3 regions of the Pseudomonas mucidolens genome follow, and region 2 is predicted to be linked to each of the others. Evidence: predicted binding sites of a transcription regulator. Region 2 holds the regulator's gene; each other region holds the start of a gene.

Region 1 (3,612 bases), 820 kb from region 2:
CTCCAGCGGCTCGCGCAGTACTTCCAGCACCTTGCGATCAAACTCCGGCAGTTCATCGAGAAACAGCACGCCATGGTGGGCGAGGGTGATTTCCCCGGGCTGTGGTTTAGAGCCGCCGCCCACCAGCGCCGGTCCCGATGCGGAATGGTGCGGCTGGCGAAACGGTCGATGGGGCCAGTGACTCAACGGCGCCAGGCTGACCACGGATTGAATCGCCGCGACCTCCAGCGCTTCCTGTTCGCTCAAGGGCGGCAACAAACCTGGCAGGCGGCTGGCGAGCAAGGTTTTTCCGGTGCCTGGCGGCCCACTGAACAGTAGGTTGTGAGCGCCCGCTGCGGCAATCAACAGCGCGCGCTTGGCCGCCAGTTGGCCTTGGACTTCGTTCAGGTCGGGGTAAGGTTTGTTCAAGTACTGCAAGCCGTCGGACTTGAAGGGTTCAATCGGCACCTGTCCATTCAAGTGGGCCACCACTTGCAACAGATGATCGGCTGCAATCACCTTCAGGCCGGAGGCGAGGCACGCTTCCTCGGCATTCGCGCGCGGCACTATCAAGGTGCGTCCGGCCTTGCGTGCCGCCAGCGCAGCTGGTAGCACACCTTTCACCGCACGTACTTCGCCGGACAGCGCCAGCTCACCGAGGCATTCCACGTCATCCAGCATCAGCGCCGGCACCTGCACGCTGGCCGCCAGGATCCCCAGGGCGATCGCCAAATCAAAACGCCCGCCATCCTTGGGCAAGTCGGCGGGCGCGAGATTGAGGGTGATACGACGCGCGGGGTATTGCAGCGCGGAGTTCAGAATGGCACTGCGCACCCGGTCCTTGCTTTCCTTGACGGCCGTTTCGGGCAGGCCTACCAGCGTCAGGGAGGGCAACCCGTTGGCCATATGCACCTCAACCGTGACGGCGGGGGCCTCGACGCCAATCTGGGCGCGGCTGTGGACAATGGCGAGGGACATGCTCGTTCCTTGAGGTGGAGGGCCGCTTCCTGCGGTTTTTCAAGGGTAGACGAGATGGGGAAGAGCACGGCGGGGAGGTTTTACAGAACGTATCCAGAACTGGGTGTGCCCCGCGTTGCTACAGGTTGTTCGTTTTATTCGGTGGGCGGCGTCAGGCGTGCTTCCAGCTCTGCAACCTTGGCCTCCAGGCTTTCCAGGCGCGCTCGCGTACGGGCCAGCACGACCATCTGGCTATCGAACTCTTCCCGGCTAACCAGATCGAGCTTGCTGAAGCCGCTCTGCAACAGCGCCTTGAACTGGCTTTCGATTTCATTGCGGGGCAGCGGGGTGTCACCGCTGAACAGTCGAGAGGCGTGGCCGCTCAGGGCGTCGAGGAGGTCTTTGGGCGCGAGCATGGGAAATAATCCGGAATAACGGTTGGCAGGCAGTGTATCACGCAGCGTCTGCAGTCATTTCTCACAGTGGTGGTCGCACGCTTTTTGCGCATGGGGTTGGGCGCGGGCGCACTGTTTTTGTGCGTATCCGCCACGCCGCAGTGGCCCTTTGGTGGGCATGAGTGGGCAAGGGATTGATTTCAGGAGTTTTTATGGAGCTGGCAAGGTTTCTGCTTAGACGATCATGACCCATGCACTGATGCAGTCGCTGTGACGAATGCAGTGCGCCGACGGATCAGGGGTACAGGTTTCGTCATGGCGTCGCAAAGGCAATTGCCGAGGCGACGATGCGTTACAAAGCCAGGCACTGCGCTTAGACTTGAGTCGGGTTTGTTTTCCTGGGGCAAGTCCACCAATTCGGGAGAGAGTTTTCATGAAGCTAGTCACTGCCATCATTAAGCCGTTCAAGTTGGACGATGTACGCGAGTCGTTGTCGGAGATCGGCGTGCAGGGCATTACCATCACTGAGGTCAAAGGCTTCGGTCGGCAGAAAGGTCATACCGAGCTGTATCGCGGCGCGGAATATGTAGTCGACTTCCTGCCGAAGGTGAAGATCGATGTCGCCATTGACGACAAGGATCTTGACCGGGTTATCGAGGCTATAACCAAGGCCGCCAACACCGGCAAGATCGGTGACGGCAAGATCTTCGTGGTCAATCTGGAACAGGCTATTCGCATCCGTACCGGCGAAACCGATACCGACGCAATCTAAGCCGCCAAACCCCAACGCCCCAGGAGAAAACAATATGACTCTGCGTAAATTCGCAGGGCTAGGAGCCCTGTTGTCCATCGTAATGCCCAGCCTGGCCATGGCGGCAGACGAAGTGGCGGCTCCAGTCCTCAACTCCGGCGATACCGCCTGGATGCTGACGGCCACCGCGCTGGTGCTGTTCATGACTATTCCTGGCCTGGCGCTGTTCTACGGCGGCATGGTCCGTTCCAAGAACATTCTTTCGGTGATGATGCAGTGCTTCGCCATTACCGGCCTGATCAGCATTCTGTGGGTCGTCTACGGCTACAGCATCGCGTTCGACACCACGGGCATGGAGCAGGGCGTCGTCAACTTCAACTCATTCTTCGGCGGCATGGGCAAGGCGTTCCTGTCGGGTGTGACCCCAGACAGCCTCACCGGTCCTGCGGCGCTGTTCCCGGAAGCGGTGTTCATCACCTTCCAGATGACGTTTGCGATCATTACGCCGGCGCTGATCGTCGGTGCGTTCGCCGAGCGCATGAAATTCTCCGCCATGCTGATCTTCATGGCCATCTGGTTCACCCTGGTGTATGCGCCCATCGCCCACATGGTCTGGAGCGGCGACGGCGGCCTGATGTGGGACTGGGGCGTGCTCGACTTCGCGGGCGGCACGGTGGTGCATATCAACGCCGGCGTGGCTGGCCTGGTGGCGTGCATCGTGCTCGGCAAGCGTAAAGGCTACCCGACCACACCGATGGCTCCGCATAACCTGGGTTACACCCTGATCGGCGCGGCCATGCTGTGGATCGGCTGGTTCGGCTTCAACGCAGGTTCTGCCGCGGCGGCCAACGGCACCGCCGGCATGGCGATGCTGGTCACGCAGATTGCTACTGCGGCGGCGGCACTGGGCTGGATGTTCGCCGAGTGGATCACCCACGGTAAGCCAAGCGCCTTGGGCATCGCCTCGGGCGTGGTGGCCGGCCTGGTGGCGGTTACCCCGGCTGCCGGCACCGTGGGCCCGATGGGCGCCGTGGTCATCGGCCTGGCGTCGGGTGTGATCTGCTTCTTCTGCGCCACCAGCCTCAAGCGCAAGCTGGGTTATGACGACTCGCTGGACGCTTTCGGCGTACACGGTGTCGGCGGTATTGTCGGCGCGATTCTTACCGGCGTGTTCGCGGCGCCGATACTGGGTGGTTTCGGCACGGTGACTGACATTGCCGCGCAAGTCTGGATTCAGGCCAAGGGCGTTGGTTTCACCGTGATCTACACCGGTATCATCACTTACGTCATTCTCAAGGTGCTGGACATGGTGATAGGGCTGCGTGTGAGCGAAGAGGAAGAGGCGGTGGGTCTCGACCTGGCGGAACACAACGAACGTGGCTACAACTTGTAAGTTCGCTTGAAAACATATGCCCGGCTTGCCGGGCATTTTTTTGTCTGGGGTTTGTCTGTCAGAAAGGCTTGTGAGATTTTTCTGCGCAGTTTGTGACGTGATCCACAAGGTACTTTTCATTGTGCGAATGTCTTACA
Region 2 (3,612 bases):
CTCGATGAAGATCACCGGCAGCAAGGTGACATTGACCCGCACCGCGGCGGGCGATATCGACGTCGTAACCTCGGTGGGCAACCTGGCTTATTTCGAGCAGCAGCAAGCCGCCTCCGATCCAGGCCCGATGAAAGGCTATGGCCGGACCATTCAGTATCATGCGCAGCAAAACCGCATCGTCCTGATTGACCAGGCCAAGGTCATCAGCACCGATGGCAACTCCACGGAAGGTGAAAAGATCACCTATGACACCGTGAAGCAGATCGCCAACGCCGGTCGCGCCAACGGCAGCAACGTCACCACGCCACGTCCACGCATCGACATGGTTATCCAGCCGAAGAAGAAGGCCGAGTAATGGCAACCCTGAAAGCCCAGCATCTGGCCAAGGCCTATAAAAGCCGTCAGGTCGTGCGCGACGTCAGCCTGTCGATCGACAGTGGCCAGATCGTCGGCCTGCTTGGCCCCAACGGTGCCGGCAAGACCACCTGTTTCTACATGATTGTCGGCCTGGTCCAGGCGGATCAGGGCCGCGTACTGATCGACGACCTGGATGTCAGCCACCAGCCCATGCACGGCCGTGCCCGGGCCGGTATCGGCTATCTTCCGCAGGAAGCGTCGATCTTCCGCAAACTGTCGGTGTCCGACAACATCATGGCGATCCTCGAGACCCGCAAGGAACTGGATCGTGACGGCCGTCGCCAGGAACTGGAAAGCCTGCTGCAGGAATTCCACATCAACCACATTCGCGACAACCTCGGCATGAGCCTTTCCGGTGGCGAGCGGCGCCGCGTGGAAATTGCCCGCGCATTGGCCACTGCACCAAAGTTCATCCTACTGGATGAACCCTTCGCCGGTGTCGACCCGATCTCGGTGGGCGATATCAAGCAGATCATCCATCACCTCAAGGCCAAGGGAATCGGTGTTTTGATCACCGACCACAACGTACGTGAGACGCTCGATATCTGCGAAACCGCTTATATCGTGAATGATGGCCAACTGATCGCCGAAGGTGACGCCGCGACTATTCTGGCCAACGACTTGGTCAAGGAAGTCTACCTGGGTCACGAGTTCCGCCTGTAAACACCTTGGTGTCATGGCGCAGCGCCGCGGAGCGCGCGAGTCAATAAAAACCTTATTATTTTTATTGTTACCGCGCTCTAGGCAAAGCAACCGACATCAGGCATATAATTTGCTTATGTTTGGCGCTCACGCGCCCTGTCGTGGATGGCGCACTGCGCCGGCGAATAAGGTGTTAAGCCCCTGCCATGAAACCATCGCTAGTCCTGAGAATGGGCCAGCAGCTGACGATGACACCGCAGCTGCAACAGGCCATCCGCCTGCTCCAATTGTCGACCCTGGACCTGCAACAGGAAATCCAGGAGGCCCTGGAGTCCAATCCGATGCTCGAACGCCAGGAAGAAGGCGACGACTTCGATAACGCAGACCCGCTGGCCGATAACGTCGAGCAAAAACCCAACGCTGACGTGCAGGAACCGTCCTATCAGGAAACCGCCCCGACGGTGGATAACCTTGAGGAGGGCGAATGGAACGAGCGCATTCCCAATGATCTGCCCGTGGACACTGCCTGGGAAGACGTCTACCAGACCAGCGCCAGCAGCCTGCCCAGCAACGACGATGACGAGTGGGACTTCACCACCCGCACCTCCGTCGGCGAGAGCCTGCAGAGCCACTTGCTGTGGCAACTGAACCTGGCACCGATGTCCGACACCGATCGCCTGATCGCCGTGACCCTGATCGATTGCATCAATAACCAGGGCTACCTTGACGAGACCCTCGAGGAGATTCTCGAAGCTTTCGACCCGGAACTGGACATCGAGCTGGACGAAATCGAAGCCGTCCTGCACCGCATCCAGCAATTTGAACCGGCCGGCATCGGCGCCCGCGACCTCAGCGAATGCCTGTTGCTGCAACTGCGCCAACTGCCCGCCAAGACGCCGTGGCTCACCGAGGCACAGCGCCTGGTCACTGATTACATCGACTTGCTGGGCGGCCGCGACTACAGCCAACTGATGCGCCGCATGAAGCTCAAGGAAGATGACCTGCGCCAGATCATCGAGCTGGTGCAAAGCCTCAACCCGCGCCCTGGTTCGCAGATCGAGTCCAGCGAGGCGGAATATGTGGTGCCCGACGTGATCGTGCGCAAGGACAACGAACGCTGGCTGGTGGAGCTTAACCAGGAGTCAGTGCCGCGCCTGCGGGTGAATCCGCAATACGCCGGTTTCGTTCGCCGGGCGGACACCAGCGCCGACAACACCTTCATGCGCAATCAATTGCAAGAAGCCCGCTGGTTCATCAAGAGCCTGCAAAGCCGCAACGAGACGCTGATGAAAGTCGCCACACAGATCGTCGAGCACCAGCGCGGCTTCCTGGAGTACGGCGACGAAGCGATGAAACCGCTGGTGCTGCATGACATTGCCGAAGCGGTAGGCATGCACGAATCGACCATTTCCCGCGTGACCACCCAAAAATTCATGCATACCCCACGGGGTATTTATGAGTTGAAATACTTTTTTTCCAGCCACGTCAGCACCTCCGAAGGCGGCGAATGCTCGTCCACGGCGATCCGCGCAATCATCAAAAAACTGGTTGCCGCGGAAAATCAGAAAAAGCCGTTGAGTGACAGCAAGATCGCTGGTTTACTGGAGGCACAAGGCATTCAGGTCGCCCGCCGAACCGTCGCCAAATACCGCGAATCCCTTGGGATTGCGCCTTCCAGCGAGCGTAAGCGGTTGATGTGACGGGCGGGGCACAGCGTTCCAGTGGCAGGCATTTGCCTGCCGCTTTATGCACTGGCAACGAAGGAGAAGCTGTATGCAAGTCAACATCAGTGGACACCATGTAGAAGTCACCCCTCCATTGCGCGATTACGTCGAGCAGAAGCTGAAGCGGCTTGAGGGTCATTTCGACAAGATTACCAATGTGCAAGTCATCATGAAGGTCGATAAACTCCAACAGAAAATCGAGGCGACCCTCCAGATTCCCGGTGGCGAAGTAGTCGCCAATGCCGAGCATGAAGACATGTATGCATCAATCGATGCCTTGACTGACAAGCTTGACCGCCAACTTAAAAAGCATAAGGAAAAGCAGCAGAGCCTCCTTCAAGGTTCTGGCCGCTAACACTCCCCCCTAATGATCCGACTTGAAACCATCCTGACCCCCGGCCGTTCCCTCGTGAACGTGTCGGGTGGCAGTAAAAAGAAAGCCCTCGAACAAATTGCCAACCTGATCAGCCGCGAAGTGCCTGAACTGGAGATGCAAGATGTTTTCGAGGCCCTGATCGCCCGTGAAAAACTTGGTTCCACCGGTTTTGGCAACGGCATCGCCATCCCTCACTGCCGACTGAAAAGCTGCGAGCTGCCAGTCAGCGCCCTGCTGCACCTGGACGCTCCAATCGACTTCGACGCCATTGATGGCGCCCCGGTAGACCTGCTGTTCGTGTTGCTGGTCCCGGAAGCGGCCACCGATGCGCACCTGGAACTGCTCCGGCAGATCGCCAGCATGCTCGACCGCAAGGATGTACGCGACAAATTGCGCAGTGCCAAGACCAATGAGGCGCTGTATCAGGTTGTCCTGGATGAACAAAACGGGCAG
Region 3 (3,612 bases), 1.4 Mb from region 2:
TGACCCCGCAGTACTCAGGCATGTGCTTGGCGAAGTCGGCGGTACCAATCTCGTTCGCCAGGTCGATGATGTCCTGCTTGTGACTGGCAATCAGCGGGCGCAACACCAGCTTCTCGGTCACACAGTCGATCAACGACAGGTTCGGCAGTGTCTGGCTGGACACCTGAGAGATCGCTTCGCCGGTAACCAGCGCCTCGATCTGTAGCCGATCAGCAATCCGGGACGCAGCGCGCAACATCATACGCTTCAATACTACGCCCATATGACTGTTATCGACTTTGCCGAGAATTTCTCCCAGGACTTCCTCGAACGGCACGCTGACAAACAACACACGCTGGGAGCTGCCGTATTTCTTCCAGATATAGTGCGCGACTTCCATCACGCCTAATTCGTGTGCACGCCCGCCCAGGTTAAAGAAGCAGAAGTGGCTCATCAGCCCGCGGCGCATGATCTGGTAGGCCGCCACCGTGGAATCGAAACCGCCGGACATGAGTACCAGGGTCTGTTCCAGGGCTCCCAGCGGGTAGCCACCGATGCTGTTGTGCTGGCTGTGGATCACAAACAACCGTTGGTCGCGAATTTCCATGCGCACTTCAATTTGCGGTGCTTTCAGGGAAATTCCGGCTGCACCGCATTCGCGACGCAGCTTGCTGCCGACGTATTTTTCGACGTCCATGGAGCTGAACGGGTGCTTGCCGGCGCGCTTGCAACGCACGGAGAAAATCTTCCCTGCGAGCGTACCACCGAAGTGCTGCTTGCACTTTTCGGTGATGTCGTCGAAGTCGCCCAACGGGTACTCATCAACCTGCAGAAAGTGCGCGATGCCCGGCATGCAGCTCAGGCGTTCGGTCAGCTCCTTCAGGGCTTTGGGGTCGGTCACGCGGGTTTCCAGCTCGAGATTGTCCCACACGCCGTTCACCACCACAGCCGGGTCCAGATCGCGGAGCACGGCACGGATGTTCTTGGCCAATTGACGGATGAAACGCATCCGTACCGGTCGGCTCTTGATGGTGATCTCAGGGAAGACTTTAACGATTAATTTCATGGAAACAGCGCGCGCAGGGCCAGCCGAAAAAGGGGGGCGCGGATTATAGCGGAAATCGCTCAAGGTTTAACCAGTTAATATACAAACGGCACGAGTCGCACCAAAACAGTGCGTCAGCGTACTTTTGCGCTACATTGCGGTGCGCTATTTATGCGGTTTTAACGGGCTGCACCTTTATAGGGGCCATTTTGAGGCAAAAAGGCCATGTTGGCGCACTGGCATGCAATTTGCTCCCTTGTGAGGCAGGTTGCCATGGCGGACTATCCGCGCCGGCATCACCCACATTCCAAGGGCTAACTCCACTACCCAGCCCGAAGCCACCCGGAGGACACTATGTCGAAGTCGGTTCAACTCATCAAAGATCATGACGTTAAATGGATTGATCTGCGCTTCACGGACACCAAAGGCACTCAGCACCACGTGACCATGCCGGCTCGCGACGCGCTGGATGAGGCCTTCTTCGAAGAAGGTAAAATGTTCGACGGTTCCTCCATCGCTGGCTGGAAAGGCATCGAAGCTTCCGACATGATCCTGATGCCGGACGACACCACCGCCGTACTCGACCCATTCACCGAAGAGCCGACCCTGATTCTGGTCTGCGACGTGATCGAGCCGTCGACCATGCAAGGCTACGACCGCGACCCACGTGCAATCGCCAAGCGTGCCGAGGAATACCTGAAGTCCACCGGTATCGGCGACACCGTATTCGTAGGGCCAGAGCCTGAGTTCTTCATCTTCGACGAAGTGAAGTTCAAGTCCGACATCTCCGGCTCGATGTTCAAAATCTTCTCCGAACAAGGTTCGTGGATGTCCGACCAGGACGTGGAAGGCGGCAACAAAGGCCACCGTCCAGGCGTCAAAGGCGGCTACTTCCCGGTGCCTCCGTTCGACCACGACCATGAAATCCGTACCTCCATGTGCAACGCCATGGAAGAAATGGGCCTGGTCATCGAAGTTCACCACCACGAAGTGGCGACTGCCGGTCAGAACGAAATCGGTGTGAAGTTCAACACCCTGGTAGCCAAGGCTGACGAAGTACAGACCTTGAAGTACTGCGTACATAACGTGGCTGATGCCTACGGCCGTACCGCCACCTTCATGCCTAAGCCACTGTACGGCGATAACGGTTCGGGTATGCACGTTCACCTGTCCATCGCCAAAGAAGGCAAAAACACCTTCGCTGGCGAAGGTTATGCCGGCCTGTCCGACACTGCCCTGTACTTCATCGGCGGTATCATCAAGCACGGTAAGGCTCTGAACGGCTTCACCAACCCGTCGACCAACTCCTACAAGCGTCTGGTCCCAGGTTTCGAAGCGCCGGTAATGCTGGCCTACTCGGCTCGTAACCGTTCCGCCTCGATCCGTATTCCTTACGTGACCAGCCCGCGCGCGCGCCGTATCGAAGCCCGTTTCCCGGATCCAGCAGCCAACCCATACCTGGGCTTCGCTGCACTGTTGATGGCTGGCCTGGACGGTATCCAGAACAAGATCCACCCAGGCGACGCTGCCGACAAGAACTTGTACGACTTGCCGCCTGAAGAGGCCAAGGAAATTCCACAAGTGTGCGGCAGCCTGAAAGAAGCCCTGGAAGAGCTGGACAAGGGCCGTGCGTTCCTGACCAAAGGCGGCGTGTTCAGCGACGACTTTATCGATGCCTACATCGCCCTGAAAAGCGAAGAAGAAATCAAGGTCCGCACCTTCGTACACCCACTGGAATACGAGCTGTACTACAGCTGCTGATCCGGTAGCGCTGCTTGATGCAGCGTGACGAAAAAAGGCCTCCTTGTGGAGGTCTTTTTTTTGCGCTGGGTCTACCCCGCTTGCAGACAACCGCGAAAGATAAGGTAGCCTCTGACTGACGCCATTCCAGACCTGCTCCCACAAGGAGATCTCCATTGAAATATAGATTTGCAATCGCCCTGTTGTTTATCAGCGCCAGTGCCAGCGCCGCGCCGCCAGCCCTTGAGCCGCTGCTCAAGAGCATCGCAGAACGCCTGGCCATTGCCGATCAGGTGGCCCTGAGCAAATGGGACAGCCACAAACCCGTGGAAGACAAGAAACGCGAGCAAGAGGTAATCGCCAACGTCACCGCCCAGGCATCAAGTTACAAACTCGACCCTGCCGCCGCCGAGCAGTTTTTCTCGGCACAAATCGAGGCGAACAAACTGGTGCAGTACACCCACCTCTCCGACTGGCAGCTCCAAGGCAAGGCGCCCGACGACCCGCGCCCGGACTTAGTGAAGCAGATTCGCCCGCAACTGGACCTGCTGCAAAAGCGCCTGCTGCAGCAATTGGCCGATTTTTCCCCCCAGCGCACCGACCCCGACTGCCCGCGATGGCTGGCCCAGGCGGCGCATGCGCCGCTCAATGATCCATTGCGCCAACTTGCGATGATCCGCGCCACCGCCGAATTGTGTACGCGGCCTACTTGATTTGAAGCATCGCCCTGCATCCTGCGCCTATCGGTAGACATAGCCTGAAAAAACTCATTTACCGATCAGGATGGAACCATGGACACCCTCAAATGCTTGATTGCAACGGCTCTGGGATTGTCGTTGCTTGGCTGC

The links. Region 2 encodes sigma-54, which starts transcription at its own class of promoters, with help from an activator protein. Its sites were predicted from a motif close to ANTGGCATNNANNTTGCTNT; they were not measured.
Region 1: the regulator sigma-54 is predicted to act here: its motif matches at 1,549-1,568, upstream of glnK (P-II family nitrogen regulator).
Region 3: the regulator sigma-54 is predicted to act here: its motif matches at 1,260-1,279, upstream of glnA (glutamate--ammonia ligase).

Annotation. Positions count from the first base shown of each region.
Region 1 is NZ_LT629802.1:5,180,360-5,183,971, forward strand. Features, by position in the region: gene BLU75_RS23785 (YifB family Mg chelatase-like AAA ATPase) at 1-957, opposite strand, end outside; gene BLU75_RS23790 (accessory factor UbiK family protein) at 1,092-1,352, opposite strand; gene glnK (P-II family nitrogen regulator) at 1,765-2,103, shown strand; gene BLU75_RS23800 (ammonium transporter) at 2,138-3,475, shown strand.
Region 2 is NZ_LT629802.1:144,147-147,758, reverse strand. Features, by position in the region: gene lptA (lipopolysaccharide transport periplasmic protein LptA) at 1-355, shown strand, start outside; gene lptB (LPS export ABC transporter ATP-binding protein) at 355-1,080, shown strand; gene BLU75_RS00695 (RNA polymerase factor sigma-54) at 1,266-2,759, shown strand; gene hpf (ribosome hibernation-promoting factor, HPF/YfiA family) at 2,833-3,138, shown strand; gene ptsN (PTS IIA-like nitrogen regulatory protein PtsN) at 3,151-3,612, shown strand, end outside.
Region 3 is NZ_LT629802.1:4,558,932-4,562,543, forward strand. Features, by position in the region: gene thiI (tRNA uracil 4-sulfurtransferase ThiI) at 1-1,045, opposite strand, end outside; gene glnA (glutamate--ammonia ligase) at 1,379-2,785, shown strand; gene BLU75_RS20950 (chorismate mutase) at 2,941-3,477, shown strand; gene BLU75_RS20955 (cupin domain-containing protein) at 3,556-3,612, shown strand, end outside.